Linked DNA regions of Nodosilinea sp. FACHB-141. The protein of the gene in region 1 interacts with the protein of each later gene in a pairwise test. Links are inferred from orthologs where the notes say so. Each region holds a gene or a part of one and is shown on either strand. Other genes may lie near its edges.

Region 1 (9,045 bases):
GGCCATCACGCTCAGGCCACCAAAGGAACCTAGAGCGGTTAGAATCAGCCCGCCGCCTACATAGGGCAGGGCATTTTTAATCACGTTGGGGCCAATCAGGGTTTGCCCTTTGGCCTTGCTAATCGCTTCACGAAAGTTGCTGGTATTACTCAAAGCCCTATCCTCTACGACGAAATAGATTTGGCAAAATAGATTTAGGTGCCCGGTTAGGGCGATCGCACAAGCTGAATCAAACTTCAGAGCTAGCTTAGCCGCTAAGTTTGGGCAAACCGTTTTTCCTTATCTAAATTTTAGTCAACTTTACTGAACTGGGTGAGCAGCCTTGAGGTGTGGATATCTACCCGCCAAAGGCCGCCGGTTGGCTAAGAGTCACAGACTTCTCTAGATTGAGAACAGGGGCGACTACCATCGGACTGGAGGCTGCGAGTTAAGGAGTGGTGGGATGGTGGTTGAGGCGGATGAAAGTAAGTCTCTTAAAGGACCGGGGTTGAAAACCGTCCCTAAGCAACTAACTCGGCGTTGGTGGCGGCTCCTCTGGGTAGTAGCGGTGGCGATCGCCCTACCCTGCGCACCGATCGCCCAGGCCCAAGAGGGCACCACCGTTGAGTCAGACCGCATCATTCGCTCGAACCGACGGGTGATCATTCGGCAGTCGCCAAACATTTTTCGCCAGCCATCGATCATTATTTTGCCTTACCCCCACCCTGAGCCAGAGAGCGAGCAGGTCAGGATCGAGTTTGATGCCCGCGGTGAAGACTGGGGTGCAGTTTACTTAAACAACCGCCTGGTATATCGCCCCCACGATTTCGATCGCCAGGAAACCCTCTACCTGCCCCCCGGCGGCTACCGCCTCGAAATTACCGGCGTGGTGCGTTCTGAGGTTTGGGCCAGCGGCTACCTCGACCTGGGCCGCGACAGCTCGCGGGTAGTGGTGATTCGCTTTTCTAAAGCCGAAGGCGTTACGGTCTCGGGCGGCCCCTATGTGTGGATTCCAGACTAAACGCTGAGGGCTAGCGGGGGTGATCGTTCACCTCTGCTAGCCCTCAGTTCTGCAAACCCTTAGAGTTATTTCAACGCTGCGATCTTGATCGCGTCGGGATGGCCAGGATTGCCCTGGATGGCCAGACTGCGCTGGTTGGCATGGAGGTGGCGGGCGATCGCGTAGATCGTCTCCACTTGATCGGGTGCCCCAGCCGCAGCAGCTAGGTCGCGCAGGGTCAACGGCTCTGAGCTTTGGGCCAGGGCATTTACCACAGCCTGCTGTAGATCGAGCACTCCGGCGGCAGCCAGCTTGCCCGCCTCAACCCCCGGCTGGTGGTAGGCGTTGATATTCACCAGCGAGGCATAGAAGCCCACTGCCCGCTCGTACAGTGCGATCATAGCCCCTACCGTGTGGGCATTGACTTCAGGAATTGTGAGGGTGATGGACTGGCGCTGATTTTCGTAGAGGGCTTTGCGGGTGCCCTGCAAGAAGCCAAAGAGAAAATCGCCGCTGGTGGCACCGGGCTCCATCTCCACCGAATCACCCGACCGGTCTTTCAGTACTTCAATAAAGGTGACGAAGAAGCTGGCCACGCCCTCTCGCAATTGCTGCACATAAGCATGCTGGTCGGTAGAGCCCTTGTTGCCGTAGACGGCAATGCCCTGGTAGACCAAGTTACCGTCTAGGTCTTTTTCCTTACCAAGGGATTCCATCACCAGCTGTTGCAGGTAGCGGCTAAACAGCAGCAGACTGTCCTTATAGGGCAGCACCACCATGTCTTTTTCGCCTTTGCCGTTGCCCGCGTAATACCAGGCCAGAGCAATCAGGGCAGCGGGGTTGCGGCGCAGATCGGGTACACGGGTAGCCGCATCCATCTCGCGCGCACCGCCGAGAATGGAGCGAATGCTAATGTTTTGCAGAGCAGCAGGTAGCAGCCCCACCGCCGATAGTTCAGAGGTGCGGCCTCCCACCCAGTCACGCATGGGGAAAGTAGCCAGCCAGCCTTCGCTGAGGGCCTGGTTTTCGAGCTTGCTGCCCCGCCCGGTGATGGCGACGGCCTGCTTAGGAAAGCTTAGTCCCCGCTGCTCAAATCGAGTGCGCACTTCGACCATACCGTTGCGGGTTTCAGCGGTGCCCCCCGATTTAGAGGTAACGATCACTAGGGTGGTGGACAATTTGTCCTCCAGTCGGGCAAGGATGCGATCGATGCCCTCGGGATCGGTATTGTCAATAAAGTGAATCGCCAAGGGTGGAAAGTCTGGCCCTAGGGCCTGGGCTACAAACTGCGGCCCCAAAGCCGAACCACCAATGCCAATGGAGAGGACCTCGGTGAAACGTTCCTGACCAGGGGGGTAAATGCCGCCCGTGCGCACCTGGCTGGCGAACTGCTCAATGCTGGTTAACGTGTCGAGAATATCTTGTTTGAGTTCGGGGGTGGGGGCTAGGTCGGCATCGCGCAGCCAGTAATGACCCACCATGCGGTTTTCGTCGGGGTTGGCGATCGCCCCAGCTTCCAGCGCGGCCATATCGGCAAAGGCTTTAGCAAAGCGGGGTTGCATATCAGCGACAAAGGCATCGTCAAAACCCATGCGGCTGACATCTAGGTAAAAGCCCAGACCTTCGTGGTAGTAGAGCCAGTCTTTATAGCGTTGCCAAAGGGCGGCTGCATCCATCCTGTCACTCCTCGGTCTAAACCGTATTCACTAACGTCCTGAGGTGCAGTTTAGGATAGGACGGCCACCGCTACAAAAAGGGTGGCTAAACATACAGCCTGGTCTCGGCAAGGCACCATGAAGGCGATCGCCCTATCCATCACTCCTAAGCCACCGCCTTGGCCGCCCGTAGACGGCTTGAGAGGCTACGAATCACCTCTAGGGCAAACAGCGGCGTCTCTTGTACTAAAAACTTAAAGTGAGCCTCATCCACTAGAGCTAGCCGACAGTCGGTTTTAGCTACCGCCGTAGAGGCTCGCACATGGGGGATTTGCACTAGCGCCCCTTCACCAAACACGTCGCCAGCAGAAATGGTTTCAAACACGTGGCCACTAACCCACAGATCGACCTCTCCTTGAATGATGCCGTACATGCAATTTCCTAAGGCACCCGCCTCAAAGATTGTGTCCCCGGCCTCAAAGTCTTGATGGCTAGGGGTCGTCATCAACAGCTCAACAACTTGAATCGGTTTCAGCATGGGTTCGCTTCGCTCCCAGGGGTTGTCCTCAAATCAGTGCCCCTGCTCTCGCTCTGGATGGATTCTACCAGGGTGCAGCAGTTCCCCCATTGCTGCCGCCATTCTATAGCCCGGTCAGCTTGGGAGGTTAACCGCACTTTAAGTCTCTGTTTTTGCCGTCTCAGCATTCCAAACATAAATAGAGCCTTTGAAACGCTGATATTGCTTTAGTCGCATACCATATGGTCGTAATTAAAAATAAGGATTGAGGAGACATGGCCAACAGACAAACTCGAGATCGGGCGGTGAATTCCGCAGGCGGCTTCGCAAGAGACTTTAAGGAGTTTCTCATGCGCGGCAATGTCATTGACCTAGCTGTCGCTGTGATTATCGGCGCAGCTTTCAATGCTGTGGTCACCTCGTTTATCGAAGACATCATCACCCCTGTTCTGCTGAATCCGGCGCTACGGGCGGCAGGGGTAGAGGATATTGCCAACCTCTCTGCTAACGGCATCAAATACGGTTTGTTTCTCGCCGCTGTCATCAACTTTGTGGTGATATCGTTTGTGATCTTCTTGATGATCCGCGCCTTTGAGAAATTAAAGCGGAAAGATGACGCTGAGGCAGCAGCAGAACCCACCATCGAAGAAAAGCTCAACGACACCTTGACTCGGCTCGCCACTTATCTCGAAAGCCGCCCCTAACGGTAGAGCGCGCCCCCAAAAAATCGGATTTCTCAGGGCAGAGGCAGTATTCAGTCAGAGCCGCTATAGTAAGGGCTAACTACCAGCATCTGCCCTGATTGCCATGCCATCCCAACGCCAAAAGCAGCTCATCGAGTTTCTTCAAACCGAACTAGCGGTGTCCTCTGAGGCGATCGCCATGGGATTGCGCAAGGCAGGGCAAGCCACAAACTTACTGCCCATGGCACTGTGGCAATACGGCTTGGTCAGCACCGATCAGCTCAGCCAAATCTTTGACTGGCTTGAGGAAGTTGGCCCTGCTGCTCCATAGGCCTTGGGTATCTAACTAGAAATAGGAGTTAATCTCCTAAAATTCATCGTCGCTGTAGGTCATGGACGACTCGTTATCTCGGCGAGAGCCCAGCAAGTCTAAGCGATCTACTCGCACAACCGGCTTCGAACGTGCCGTGCCGCTAGAGCGATCCTGCCAATGGTCTAGCTTCAGTGCACCGCTTATACCAATCAAACTGCCCTTGCGCACGTAGTTGGCCGCCACCTCGGCGTTTTTACCCCATAGTTCGAGGTTAAACCAGTCAGGCTTATCGTCTCGGCTCGACCGTCGCCGCACCGCTAGGGTCAAGTTGCACACCACCGTACCCGACTCAAAATATTTCACCTCTGGGTCAGTGCCCACACGGCCTACCAGAGTTACCACATTAATCGTCATTGCTGATTGCCCAACACTTGTTCCAGCATTGTAGGCGAAACCTCAAGCATCCGTCAGGAACACTGCGGCGATCAATCCCGTCATGGGGGAGGCTATGCATCTTTTATATTGGCGAGGTCACCCTCAGCGTTTAGGGCCTACTGCTTCAGTCAGTTTAACGCCTTTAGAAATGCCCCTTGGCTTTTCCCCCTACCGATAAATATTTGATTACTAGACGCACTGATACGAAACGTAATAGAATCCACTTCGATGTAAACGTCAGCCCCTAGGGGTGTGCCTTAGCATTAGTTCACTGTCTTTTCTTGATGTAGGGGCGTTATTGCCTGTGGCTTTCTTCGACAGATTTTCTCGCGATATGGGTATTGACCTCGGTACGGCCAATACTCTGGTGTACGTCTCCGGCAAGGGGGTCGTACTGCAAGAGCCTTCCGTAGTGGCCATTGACCAGGTTGAAAAGAAACCCCTGGCAGTTGGGGAAGAAGCTAAGCGCATGCTGGGTCGTACCCCTGGCAACGTCGTGGCCCTGCGCCCGCTGCGAGACGGTGTCATCGCCGACTTCGACACCGCCGAGCTAATGCTTAAGCACTTTATTCGTCAGGTGCACGAGGGCCGCACCCTAGTATCGCCGCGCATCGTGATCGGCATTCCCAGCGGAGTTACGGGGGTTGAACGGCGCGCGGTTATGGATGCCGCCCAGCAGGCTGGAGCCCGCACCGTATACCTAATTGACGAGCCGGTGGCCGCTGCCATAGGGGCAGGTCTACCCGTCGCCGAACCCACCGGCAACATGATTGTGGATATTGGCGGTGGCACCACAGAGGTAGCCGTGCTGAGCTTGCAAGGCACCGTGCTGAGCGAGTCAGTGCGCGTAGCCGGAGACGAACTTAGCGAAGCCATCTCCAGCTACATGAAGAAGGTGCACAACCTCGTAGTTGGGGAACGCACTGCCGAAGAAATCAAAATCACTATTGGGTCAGCCTACCCCAACCCCGATGACCACGAGATTGCTATGGATGTGCGGGGTCTACACCTGCTGTCTGGTTTGCCCCGCACCGTAACGGTCAAGAGTGCCGAAATTCGCGAGAGCATGGCTGAGCCGCTTTCGGTTATCGTCGAAGCTGTTAAGCGCACCCTAGAGCGCACTCCACCTGAACTTGCTGCTGACATCATCGATCGCGGCATCATGCTGGCTGGCGGTGGGGCATTGCTCAAAGGGTTAGACACCTTAATTAGCCACGAAACCGGCATATTAGTGCACGTGGCGGCCGATCCTCTGAGTTGTGTGGTGCTGGGCACTGGGCGAGTACTAGAGAACTTTAGCCAAATGGGCCGAGTTTTCAGCGGGCGATCGAGCCTGTAGGGCATCTCCAGAGTCATCATCTACCCAGAACCTATGTTTGCTCTACGCCGCTGGTGGACACGTAATGCCCTCAAAGCGGGAATGGTTACCCTGGCCATTTCCTCCGCTTGGCTAATGCGGGCCAATGATGGTGCCGTTATTTACGAAACCTATCACTGGTTAACCCGGCCTCTACAGCCGGGCATGAGCCGAGAGCAGCAGTTCGAAAACAGCTATATCCTTGAGCTCCAGCAACGCATTGTGGAGCTAGAGAACCAAAATCGGTCTCTGCAAACCCTGAACGACTATGAAGCTGCCAATCCCCTGGATGGGGTGCGGGCAACGGTAATCGGACGCGGAGCTGACCACTGGTGGCAGCACGTTGTTCTCAACCGGGGCAGCCGTAACGATGTAGCAACTGGGCATATAGTGACCGGCCCAGGCGGGTTGATTGGCCGGGTAGTAGCGGTGTCTCCCAGCACTTCACGGGTGTTGTTAATCAGTGACCCCACTAGCCGGGTAGGGGCCAAGGTCAGCCGCAGCCGGGCCATGGGGGTGGTGAGAGGGCAATCTAACAACCGAGTGGTCATGGAGTTTTTTGAAAAACTCCCCGACGTTAAAGCCGGTGACGTAATTGTTACTTCCTCCTACAGCCGCCTGTTTCCCCAAGACATCCCCATCGGACGCATCGAATCCATCGATCTAACCAAGAGCCCGGCTCCAGAAGCAGTCATTCAGGTATCGTCGCCCCTATCGATCCTGGAGTGGGCGATCATCCATCCCTTTGAACCGCAAGAAACGGTGGATTTACCCGTGCTGCCGGGGGCAACGCCCGAAAATGGTCTTGTCCCTGAAAGCGGCGACGGAGCTCAGCCATGACCCTAGGGGTAAGAGCATCGTCATTGCCCCTATGGCGTCAGCCCTGGGTGATCAATAGCCTAGTCACGGCAGCGTCGGTGCTGGTCTGCCTCCTGCTGCTGCCCAGTCGCATACCGGGGATGGAACTGCTGGGGGTAGCCCCTCACTGGTTGCTAATCTGGGTAGTGGCCTGGAGCATCAAGCGTACCCAGTGGGAGGCCGCTATAGCCGGGCTGGTGCTGGGCCTGCTGCAGGATGCGATGACCTCCCCTAACCCAACCCACACCCTTAGCTTGATTGTGGTTGGCGTACTAACGGCAAGGCTGCAAAAGCAGCGCTACCTCCAGGAAGACATTGTGTCGGTGGCGCTGATTGTATTTGCGATGGCGGTCATTGCAGAAACGGTGTTGGCGCTGCAAATTAGTTTTGATCAGCTTTTATCGGCCAATTCGCTTTACCCACCCCTGGGCAGAATCTGGATATATCACCAGCGGGTAGCGCTGAGCTCAGCTATTTTGAGTAGTCTATGGGCTCCAGCGCTTTACTATCCCCTCAACCACTGGTGGGAGCGCTACGTCGCTGAGCCTTAGAGGGTAGATAGGCAGTAGGCGATCGCAATTTCTGAGCACCCCATCTTTTCAAATAGCTGCCTTAATCAATCTCGAATCGTCCAGGCTGCCTTAGCGGCCTGGACGATTCGTACTATTAGGTGTTTAGGACAGGTTCCTGGATGAAAATTGCCTAAGCACACCCGCCTAAAGTGACTCGCTGCTGAAGTTTTTGGCAGGCTGTCCACAAATCGGGCAGTAGATGGGTGGGACGAAACCCCTGAAGATAGCTACTGCTGCGAATGCCGCAGGTAACGGCAACGGTTTCTATGCCAAGGGTCTGGCCAGCCATGATGTCGGCTTCGGTATCACCAACCATCCAGCTTTGACGGAGGTCGTAGCCCTGGCGTTGTTGGGTGGCGATCGCCGCCCCTAGCCGCTCCACCTTATGATTCGCTTGGTTGCTGTAGGCGGCTTCTAGCTGGGGCATACCGTAGAGGTCGCTGACGGCCCAGCGGAGATCGTGCTGGTCTAGAAAGTCCATTACCTGATCGGGGGGACGGAGGGTGACCAGCACCACTCGCACCCCGCACTGGCGCAGTAAATCGAGTGCTTCTCTAGCTTGGGGCTGCACCCGATCGCGATCGAGCAGAGCTGCATGGTTAACGATGCGACTGACCTGCGCCAGAAAGGCATCGATAGTTGCACCCTCTAGCCCAGACCAATGGGCGATCTGCCGGTCGGGCACCCGGTTTTGCTTAAAGGTCCAAAACTGTGACTTTGACAGATGGCGAATAGTAACAGGGTTACCCTCTGCTTGGGCAGTTGCCTGCACCCAATCTAGCCCCTGGCGATATGTAGCGTAATAACGCTCAGAGACATCGGCGATGGGGCCGTCAAAATCGCAAAAAAGAGTGATCGCAGACATAGACTTTAGAGACTCCTCACCGCTGGCGGCGAACTCGCATTAAGCAAAATCCGACATTAGTTTTATTAATAATTTCTTTACAAAAATCAAAGTACGTTTACTTTAGCAACCTAAATGCAAAATGACCACTGCACGAACTCGAGATTGTAGCCTTCTCATTCATAGAGGGTCTCATGGAACCTTCACACGGCTTCAGATAGAGGATTCATGCTGAGAGTAGAGATGCCAGCTTACAAAAAGCCTCACAGTTGTAAACAGGGAATTTTTGCATTTTTGAAACGATTTAGCCATTTTTGTCGTTCTTATCGAGCCTATTGCGATAACGGGGCAAGTAAGGGGCGTATTTGTGGTTCCCAACTGATTAGCTGCGATCGCGCCGAAGTGACCAAGTCGGTGCTGATTATTGCCCAGGTATCGCTGATGTTGCTAGCGATCGCCTCGACTTCGGTCATAGGCGTTACTTGTCCGTAGGTTTGTTACCCAGAAGCGTCCCGTTCTACAACCAAGGTGACAGGCCCGTCGTTGTGAATTTCGACTTGCATCATCGCGCCAAATTGGCCGGTCTCTACCCGCAGCTCGCTGGTTCTAAGCAGCGCCACAAAGTCGTTGTACAGCGCTTCTGCCTGGGCGGGTGGGGCGGCTCCATCAAAGGAAGGTCGGCGCCCCTTGCGGCAGTCGCCGTAGAGGGTGAACTGGCTCACCACCAAAAGTTCGCCCTGAATATCTTGAACTGAGAGATCCCAGCGCTCGCTGCCCGGTGACGGAAACAGCCGCAAATCCAAGCATTTGCGCGCCATCCAGGTCAGTTCGG
Region 2 (9,022 bases), on another replicon or contig:
CCTCTAATTTCCTGTCGCAGTATAAAAACCTGCTTCACCACTACACCCACCAGGTGTCGTCCGAAAAGGCTTCGACCTTTTGGGGGGCCTGCGGAGCCATTCGCGCCGAGGCATTTCATGCTGTGGGCGGGTTTGACGAGCGCTATGTCAAGCCCTGTGTCGAAGATATTGAACTGGGCTACCGGCTGCGGCGGGCGGGCTACACCATTCGCCTGTGCAAGCACATTCAGGTCAAGCACCTGAAATGCTGGGAGCCCGTTTCACTGCTGCGGGCCGAAATTTTCTACCGCGCCCTGCCCTGGGCTGAGCTAATTCTTAGCCAGGGGCAGCCGACGAATGACCTCAACCTAGACCGCACTAGCCGACTGAGTGTGGTGCTTAGCTTTGCGGCGCTAGGGTGCCTGCTGGGCGGAGTAATTGAGCCCTTTTTGTGGATTGTTGCGATCGCTATTATGCTCGGGTTGCTGGTCATCAATCAGCGGGTTTATCGCTTCTTTTGGTACAAGCGCGGGCCGCTCTTTGCCCTGCGGGTCATCCCTTGGCACTGGTTCTATTTTCTCTATGGCGGTGCCGCCTTCGCCTACAGTTTCGCAACCTATCGGTTTCGGCAATTTTCTACCCTAGCCGACTAGCCAGCCATCTCTTCCAATTTTGATCAGTGTAGGCCCCCCAAATTTGGTTGGGGGGCCTACTGCTTTCACTGGTGCGATCGCGCCGCATCCTAGAGCAGATCAAAATCGAGCCGCTGAGATCTTATTGGAGTTACTAACCTAACCATGGGCTCGCTATGTGCTGCCCCTGGCAGTAGCCTTCTGGTATCTCAAATCCATTCGCTACCTTGACATCGACGTCCAGGCTCGTGACACCGACCCTCAGCCTCTAGAACAGCCCACCACACTCGGGCAGGACGCCAGAAGAGCCTAGAGACCGATGCCTAACCAGCGCCTTTGAACCGGCATGTAGCGATCCCAGGGAATTGCTACGGCAGACGATCCGACCCGGCTTCTGGCAGCGGTTGCACCTAGGTCGACTACCTGCGCACCAAGTGCAAGGTTGCCGAGGGCGATCGCACTCTTTGCACTGACCTCTAAATCTCTCTGTCATTGCCCACAGTGAGCTTGCCTAGCCCTAAAACAAATCCCCAGAAACGTTGTTCTAACCTTCCTGGGGATATAAAGAGCTAGCTCAAGCTGGCCTAGAGAACACCCAGGTTCGCCAGGCCCAAAATTACCCCGGTTCCAATCAGATGGCCAAAGCTGGCGCTGGCCAGCACTGCCGGCAGGCCAAGGTTGCCAAACAGCGCACCGCCGGGCATTGCCGGCGGTGCGCTAGGGTATTTAATCCTGAGTCTGCCAATGACAAGGGCCAAAATATTACAGAGAATCATCACGACGGCCACCTTAGGGCTCCAGTCGGGCGTATGCGGAACCGCAGCTAAAATTGGTAGGAATGCCAATGTACCAGCCTCCATAAATGCAGTGGAACGGCAAATCAATTGCCTAGGCCCACTTTTTCATGGAGCCAGGAAGTTCTGTCAGCAGCTGTTGCAAGACTTTACAATTTATAGGACAGGTGCTTAGGTTGAGCCGGGAGAATTGCTGAAAGTCACTGCGCTAACTTTTGCTTTCCCATGCCCTGGTTCTTCTCGCAGGCCTCACCCCAGGTCTGTTGGACCGTCTGCTAACCCGCGAGGTAAACACAATTTTATGGAACGAGGACTTCTGTGGCTGCCCCTGCTGGCGGTATTTATTGGCTTAGCCTGGGCGGGCTGGCACGAGTTTCAAAAGGTGCAGGCTTACGAAGCGTGGGCTACCGAGTTCGATCGCAGCAAATATGACATTCGCTCGATGCTAGGGCAGCGGGGCGATGAGCTCACCTGGGGCCGCCCCACCCGCCAAGGACCTATTGACCTGACCACGCTGTCACTACACCAGGTGACCACCCTCCAACTCGAAATCAATGGAGCAACGGTGCCCGTCGACCAGGCTAGCCCCACAGGTAAATCAGTAGAGCTAGCTCTGGCAACCGCCAGCGGCGAAACCTACCGGATTCCCTTTACTGACGGCGATTTAGCCCGCCGCTGGGAAAAAGCGTTGCATCAATCTCTTCAGGCGCTAAAATCGGCATCAGCTTAACGGCAGCTGGGCATTAGCGGGGGTTTGAGCCCTTTCTAACCCTTGAGCCGTTTGCGGCAGATCCGATCGCCGGGCTTCTTAGCCCCCACCCTCGATGCCATGACCCGTGTTTCCTCCCTGTCTCGTGATGAACTCAAGACCCGGCGAAAAAGCCTCCGCCGCCGGCGGCGTGTTTCGATTAGCCAGGCACTCTGGCGATTTTGGGCGCTTTCGGGGCTGACAGCCGCCATTTTTTGGGGGGCTACGCGTCCGGTATGGCTGATTAACAGTCCCGCTCAAATTAACGTGACGGGCAACGAACTGCTCAGCGACGAGATGGTGCAAAGCCTAATGCCGCTGACCTACCCTCAGCCTTTGATGAAGGTGGAGCCAGAGGTGCTGGCCCGACAACTGCGCGATCGCGCCCCCATTACTACCGCAGAAGTCACCCGTCAGCTCTTACCACCGCGCCTCAACGTCAAGGTGCAGGAGCGGGTGCCCGTAGCGGTGGTGCTGCCCGTAGGCAAAGCCGACGGTAGCGACACTCAGTATCTTCAGGCCGGGTTTCTCGACGCCCACGGAGCCTGGATGCCCCTAGCCAGCTTTGGTTTGGGTAGCGCCTCACCGCAGCTGCCCACTCTCCAGCTGCGAGGCATTCAGCCCCACTACCAACGCTACTGGCCGCAGATCTATGAAACCATCGTCGGCAGCCCAGTAGCCATTACCGAAATTGACTGGCACGATCCCAACAACCTAGTGCTTGAGACGGCCCTGGGCACGGTCTACCTAGGCCCTTATAGCCCAGAGCTAGAGCAGCAGCTGGCCACCCTCGATAGAATGCGCAATCTGCCCGGCCAACTGTCCGAGTCTGAGGTAGCCCGCATCGACCTCAGCAACCCCGACGCGCCCTCGATCGCCGTAGTCGACACCGCCGATCCAAAGGCAAGCTCAGCGCAGACAGACTCTGACGCTAGTCCATAAACCGCTGAGGATACCTAGTTTCCTAGAACGCTACTGCATTTGAATAGATATGCATCCTGCATCCAAATAGATATGCATCCTGCGTCTGAATAGAGATATATAAAGGATGAAGCTATTGACGCAAAGGGGCTCATTTTTCTGATTTCAATGGTTAAATCAAGTAGTTTAAGACTTGCCAAGGCAGTTTGGTTTTTTCCAATGAAGTACTCTATAGTTGTCTAGCATCAGCCAGGGTTTAGATCTTTAGGGCTTAGATGTTATCTTCGGTTATCTAGTACGGGTAATTACTATATTGTCTACGGCCTTCAACTCTATGACCCCCGACAACCCCCACGGCAATGGTGCTGGCCACAGCAACGCTGACTACGAGTCTTACTCGACTCATCAGGCTGAGACTGCAACCTCTGACCTGGTTCCGGCGGCCGATGCTGTGACCGCCTTCGCTGGCCCGTCTAACCCGTTTAGCCACGGCGAGCTTAACTCCAGTCAACCCCACAATGCCAGAGCTATGCCCGGAGAAACGTACACCAAAAACACGGCTTTGCCCAGCAGCGTCGCCCGCATCAAGGTAATTGGGGTCGGCGGTGGCGGCTGTAACGCCGTCAACCGCATGATTAGCAGCGGCCTGTCGGGGATTGAATTTTGGTCCATCAACACCGATGCCCAGGCCCTCGACAACACCACTCAGACCAACAGCCTGCACATCGGTCAAAAGTTGACCCGTGGGCTCGGCGCTGGGGGTAACCCTGCTATTGGCCAAAAGGCGGCCGAAGAATCTCGGGAAGAAATTTCCGCAGCTCTAGAAGAGTCTGACCTGGTGTTTATCACCGCCGGCATGGGGGGCGGTACGGGCACAGGGGCGGCGCCCATTGTGGCCGAGGTAGCTAAGGAAGCCGGAGCGCTGACCGTTGGCGTGGTCACTCGCCCCTTCACCTTTGAGGGACGCCGTCGCATGAACCAGGCCGATGAGGGCATTGCTGCCCTTCAAGGTCGGGTCGACACGCTGATTATTATCCCCAACGACAAGCTGCTATCCGTCATCTCTGAGCAGACCCCGGTGCAGGAAGCCTTTCGCACTGCCGACGACATTCTGCGCCAGGGCGTGCAAGGCATCTCCGACATTATTACGATCCCCGGTTTAGTTAATGTTGACTTTGCTGATGTGCGGGCCATTATGGCCGACGCGGGCACGGCCCTGATGGGCATTGGCATGGGTTCAGGCAAGTCACGGGCGCGGGAAGCCGCGATCGCGGCGATCTCTTCTCCCCTGCTAGAGTCGTCCATCGACGGTGCTTCCGGAGCCGTATTCAACATCACCGGCGGGTCCGATCTGACCCTCCACGAAGTCAACGCCGCCGCCGAGATTATCTACGAAGGGGTCGATCCCAACGCCAATATCATCTTTGGTGCGGTCATCGACGAGCGCATGCAGGGCGAAGTCTGCATCACGGTGATTGCTACCGGCTTTAACACCCGTGCCGGGGCCCAGCCCGAAATTGAGGTAGCCCGCGTTACGCCCTTTAAGCGCACCCTGGCCACGCCGCCGCCCGCCACTCCTCCTGCCAACAGTGGTGGCGGCGGTTTGGGGGCCGGATTAGATATCCCCGAGTTTCTGCAGCGGCGGCGGCCTAACGGCAACCGCTAGCTATGACAATGACGCCTACTTGGCCTGCGGCTCTGACCGTTGCCGGTTCTGACAGCGGTGGTGGGGCTGGCATTCAGGCCGACCTGCGCACCTTTGCCTTTCACCTGGTCCACGGCACCAGTGCCCTGACCTGCGTAACCGCTCAAAATACTGTGGGGGTCATGCGGGTTGATGCCCTACCGCCCGAAGCTGTGGTAGCCCAGATTGAAGCAGTGACCAGCGACATTGCCGTGCAGGCAGTCAAAACCGGCATGCTGCTCAACCAGGAGATTATTCAAGCAGTCGCATTAGCGTTGAAAGCGTTGCCCGACACAACTCCGGTAGTTGTGGATCCGGTGATGGTGTCACGCACGGGCGCGCAGCTAATTGACGACGATGCGATCGCTACCCTGACCCGCCACCTGATACCCCAAGCTCGCGTTCTGACCCCAAACCGCTATGAAGCGCAGTTGCTCAGTGGTTTAGCTATCACTACCCTGGCCGATATGGAGGCAGCAGCCCGCCAGATCTACCAGCTTGGCCCTCAAGCCGTTTTGGTAAAAGGAGGTGGCATGATGGATGCTCTGCGCAGTACCGATGTCTGGTTTGACGGCAGCGAGGTGGTGATTTTAGAGGCTGAGGTCGTAGAAACAAAACATACCCACGGCACCGGCTGCACGCTATCGGCGGCGATCGCCGCCAACCTGGCCCTGGGCAAAGACCCACTGACCGCCGTTAAAGACGCCAAAAACTACGTCACCAACGCCCTCAAGCACGCCCTCGCGATCGGTAAAGGGCAAGGTCCTGTTGGTCACTTCTTTCCTCTGATATCTCAGTAGATAAGGCTTAGTAGTCTGCTAAGTCAACAGCGGCAGATTAGTGAGGGTTAGGGTTCATGGTCTTCGGTTTAAGGCAGACCATGAAACGTATACCTTAAACCCTAGAGCTTGCTAACACCTAACTTAGTCAGGTGTTAGCCCAAACCCCGCCTTACTAACCTACTGATCTTTCGGTTGCGGCCAAACCGATTCCCAGTCAGAGCATTGACGTTCTTCTTCGGGGCCAAAGGGGTGCATAGCGCACACCAGCGTATTGCCGCCGTAGGACTGGCCGCAGAAATTACGACAGCCCACACAGACCGGATAGTTTTGCAGCAGGGGTTCCACAGTACTGTTGAAGGGGCCTGAGACCTCTTCAAACCACTGATCAATGCCTGATAGTCCTGCCAACAGCGGCCCTAAAATTTCGTTGAGTTCGTCAGCTACATCATCAATTTCAGCGTTGACCGTAACTCGAAACGGCTCTACTACATGGTTGAACTCGACTACAATGCGATCGATTTCGGGGTCAATGGCTTCTTGCACCTGCTCAGCCCATTGATCCGTCGTCTGCACCAGAGCGTCAGAAGCACTAGCTATCTGTTCGACCAGGTTATCAAGCCAACGCTCTGTATCCTCAGAGACCTGCTGAGTAAAGTCCTGCACAGCATTGCCAAAGGCATCAAACAATTGCTTAGACCAGTCATCCATAGGGCTAGTTGCTCGACTTTTGTTTCAAAGTTTCTAATTCTTGGCGCAGAGTAGCCACCTGCTCACGCAAAGCAGCAGTTTGGGCGTCGGTGGGGTTAGACAGAGGGGCGTCGTCATCCAAAATTTCAATGGGCCGGGGCTGCGGTAGGTTTTCGGTGGGTGAGGTTGCCCCATCCTGGGCACGGTTGACCATCTCATTTACCAAGCGCTGGGCTTCCTCAGCCGTAATCTCGCCCCGCGCCACCAGTTCATTGACAATGCCCTGGGTCTGCTCGCGCAAATCTTTGAGGGTGTCGCCCGCTTTCTCACCGGCGTAGGAAGCGACCCCAACCCCTAGGTAGAACGCCTTTTTCACCAAATCTCCAAAACCGGCCATAGTTGGCAGCCTCCCCATTGCTCTGTATACACTGCCAGCTTAGAGAAGACGCTGGCCCAATGACCAGGGGCAATGGCACGCTGTCTAAGGCGGAAAACCCCACCCCCTAGCCCCAGGCTAAGCAAAACTAGCAAAAATGAGGATAGTCAGAAATCTTACGTTACTCTAGCCGCTTAAATGGTGTAGCGAAGTCCTACTTAAGCGCCAAATTAAAAGACCCGGAGTCCACGCCTGTCACAAGCATCCCGTAATGCTGCTACCTTCCGGTCCTGACATGATTTGGGCGTTGCGACCGCATGGGTCCGAGTCATCTTCATTATAACACTTGCCTTCATGACCAACCAACGACTCCAGCAACAAATCGCCTTCGTGGTCGAGATCGACCAGCTCAAGCAGGTTTTGCGCCAAACCCAACTGATGGATGCCTCCCGCCGTGAGAACAGCGCCGAGCATTCCTGGCACCTGGCGATGATGGCCTTGGTGCTGGCAGAATACGCCCCTGCTGAGGTGGATATGCAGCGGGCAATTCACCAGGTGCTAATTCACGATCTGGTGGAAATTGATGCGGGCGACACCTTCTGCTACGACGCGGCGGGGCATGACGACAAGGCCGATCGCGAGCAACGGGCGGCCGATCGCATCTTTGGCCTGCTCCCAGGGGCGATCGCCCAAGACCTCCGCCAAATCTGGGACGAGTTTGAAGCCCAGGCCACCCCCACCGCTCGCTTTGCCGCCTCGCTGGATCGCATCCAACCCCTGCTGCACAATTGGCAAACCCAAGGCGGCACCTGGAAGCAGCACGGCATCAGCCGCTCCCAGGTGATGAGGCGTATGGCTCCAGTGGAAAAAGGTGCTCCAGAACTGTGGCCCTTTGTACTGGAGGTGATTGAAGAGTCCGTAGCGAAGGGGTATTTGACAGCTTGAAAGATGCCAGATGCAGAACAGATTTATCTACCCTACCGATGATTAGTTAAGGCAGTAACGAGCTTGTCGCCGAGATTGGCGCAGTCGCCGTGGGTGGCTTCATTGTTCACTGCATGCGATCGATGGTGCGGTATTGAATCGCCTCGGCGATGTGGTGGGTTTGCAGATCCTCAGCGCCATCCAAATCAGCGATGGTGCGGCCGACTTTGAGGATGCGATCCATGGCGCGGGCTGACAGCCCTAGCTGGCGTACAGCTCCTTCTAGCAGTGTTTTACTGGTATTATCCAGCGGGCACCAGTGCTTTAGGTGGCGGCTCTGCATATCGGCGTTGCATTGCAGACCAGGCTCGGTTTTGAAGCGATCGTGGGCGCGCTGGCGGGCAGCCAGTACGCGATCGCGTACTGGTTCCGACGCTTCCCCTGGCTGGTGCTGGGTCATCTCTTCGGGCTTGATGCGGCTGACCACCACCTGCAAATCGATCCGATCCATTAGGGGACCTGAGAGGCGCGACCAGTAGTTTTCGCGGCTGCGGGGGCTACAGGTACAGGGTTGCACCGAGTCACCGTAGAAGCCACAGGGGCAGGGATTGGTGCTGGCGATCAGGGTGAACTGAGCCGGGAAAACGACAGATTGGCGGGTGCGAGTAATGGTGACGTAGCCGTCTTCGAGGGGTTGGCGCAGATATTCCAGCACATCGCGCTTAAATTCCGTCAGCTCATCGAGAAAAAGGATCCCTCGGTGGGCCAGAGAGATTTCTCCCGGCTTGGGGTAGCTGCCACCGCCAACCAGGGATGGTCCGGAGGCAGAATGGTGGGGACTGCGAAAGGGGCGCGTATTCACCAGAGTCCCTTTCTCCTTTAATAGTCCAGCAACGGAGTGAATCTGGGTGACATCTAGGGCTTCTTCAAATTGCAGCGGTGGCAGAATGGAGGGTAGACGACGAGCCAGCATGGTTTTGCCACTGCCAGGAGGTCCGACGAAGATAAGATTATGGCCGCCTGCAGCGGCGATCTCCAGAGCACGGCGAGCTTGAGCCTGACCTTTCACATCTCGCAAATTCAGCGCGTTTGCAGTTGAGTTCATTGCTAGTTTGGTATCGACCACCACGGGGTTGTGGCCTGAGGGGTTGTTAAGGAAATCTGCAACTTCCGATAGGTGATTAAAGCTGTAGACCGTCAGCCCTGGCACTACGGCGGCCTCGCGCCCGTTGTCGGCGGGCACTACCAGGCAGCGAATACCAAGTTTTTGCGCTGCTGCTGCGATCGGCAGTACTCCGGCCACCGCCCGCAGGCTGCCATCGAGGGAGACTTCTCCCAAAAACAGCAGGTCGTTGAGGGCATCGGTGTTCACCTGTTCTGAGGCGGCGAGAATGCCAACGCTGATGGGCAGGTCAAAAATAGGGCCTTCTTTGCGAAGGTCGGCGGGGGTGAGGTTGATCACCACCTTGCGCATGGGAAAGGGAAAGCCAGCATT

What was found.
Region 2: the proteins of H6F59_RS23350 (region 1) and ftsZ interact in binary tests that used the Escherichia coli proteins (3 or more experiments, as listed by UniProt). The link is inferred for Nodosilinea sp. FACHB-141 from one-to-one orthologs.

Annotation. Positions count from the first base shown.
Region 1 is NZ_JACJPP010000022.1:199,921-208,965, reverse strand. Bases 4,006-6,903 are described here. They hold H6F59_RS23350 (rod shape-determining protein), read left to right. Parts: upstream 4,006-4,886; coding sequence 4,887-5,921; downstream 5,922-6,903. Other genes in these bases: mreD (rod shape-determining protein MreD), read left to right, coding at 6,776-6,903; mreC (rod shape-determining protein MreC), read left to right, coding at 5,955-6,779; H6F59_RS23355 (single-stranded DNA-binding protein), read right to left, coding at 4,202-4,561; H6F59_RS23360 (DUF2949 domain-containing protein), read left to right, coding at 4,006-4,165. In the rest of the region: H6F59_RS23385 (Bax inhibitor-1 family protein), read right to left, coding at 1-153; H6F59_RS23380 (hypothetical protein), read left to right, coding at 443-1,000; H6F59_RS23375 (glucose-6-phosphate isomerase), read right to left, coding at 1,066-2,655; H6F59_RS23370 (cyclic nucleotide-binding domain-containing protein), read right to left, coding at 2,801-3,172; large conductance mechanosensitive channel protein MscL, read left to right, coding at 3,427-3,855; more of H6F59_RS23360, read left to right, coding at 3,959-4,005; more of mreD, read left to right, coding at 6,904-7,348; H6F59_RS23335 (HAD family hydrolase), read right to left, coding at 7,500-8,234; H6F59_RS23330 (hypothetical protein), read left to right, coding at 8,508-8,705; dtd (D-aminoacyl-tRNA deacylase), read right to left, coding at 8,711-9,045. UniProt on the Escherichia coli protein: Forms membrane-associated dynamic filaments that are essential for cell shape determination. Acts by regulating cell wall synthesis and cell elongation, and thus cell shape.
Region 2 is NZ_JACJPP010000012.1:13,454-22,475, reverse strand. The notes cover bases 2,797-5,671. They hold ftsZ (cell division protein FtsZ), read left to right. Parts: upstream 2,797-3,603; coding sequence 3,604-4,740; downstream 4,741-5,671. Other genes in these bases: thiD (bifunctional hydroxymethylpyrimidine kinase/phosphomethylpyrimidine kinase), read left to right, coding at 4,743-5,558; H6F59_RS12505 (cell division protein FtsQ/DivIB), read left to right, coding at 2,797-3,095. In the rest of the region: H6F59_RS12520 (glycosyltransferase family 2 protein), read left to right, coding at 1-632; photosystem I reaction center subunit PsaK, read right to left, coding at 1,196-1,471; H6F59_RS12510 (hypothetical protein), read left to right, coding at 1,707-2,135; more of H6F59_RS12505, read left to right, coding at 2,178-2,796; H6F59_RS12490 (hypothetical protein), read right to left, coding at 5,718-6,248; H6F59_RS12485 (phasin family protein), read right to left, coding at 6,253-6,624; H6F59_RS12475 (HD domain-containing protein), read left to right, coding at 6,958-7,548; H6F59_RS12470 (YifB family Mg chelatase-like AAA ATPase), read right to left, coding at 7,655-9,022. UniProt on the Escherichia coli protein: Essential cell division protein that forms a contractile ring structure (Z ring) at the future cell division site. The regulation of the ring assembly controls the timing and the location of cell division.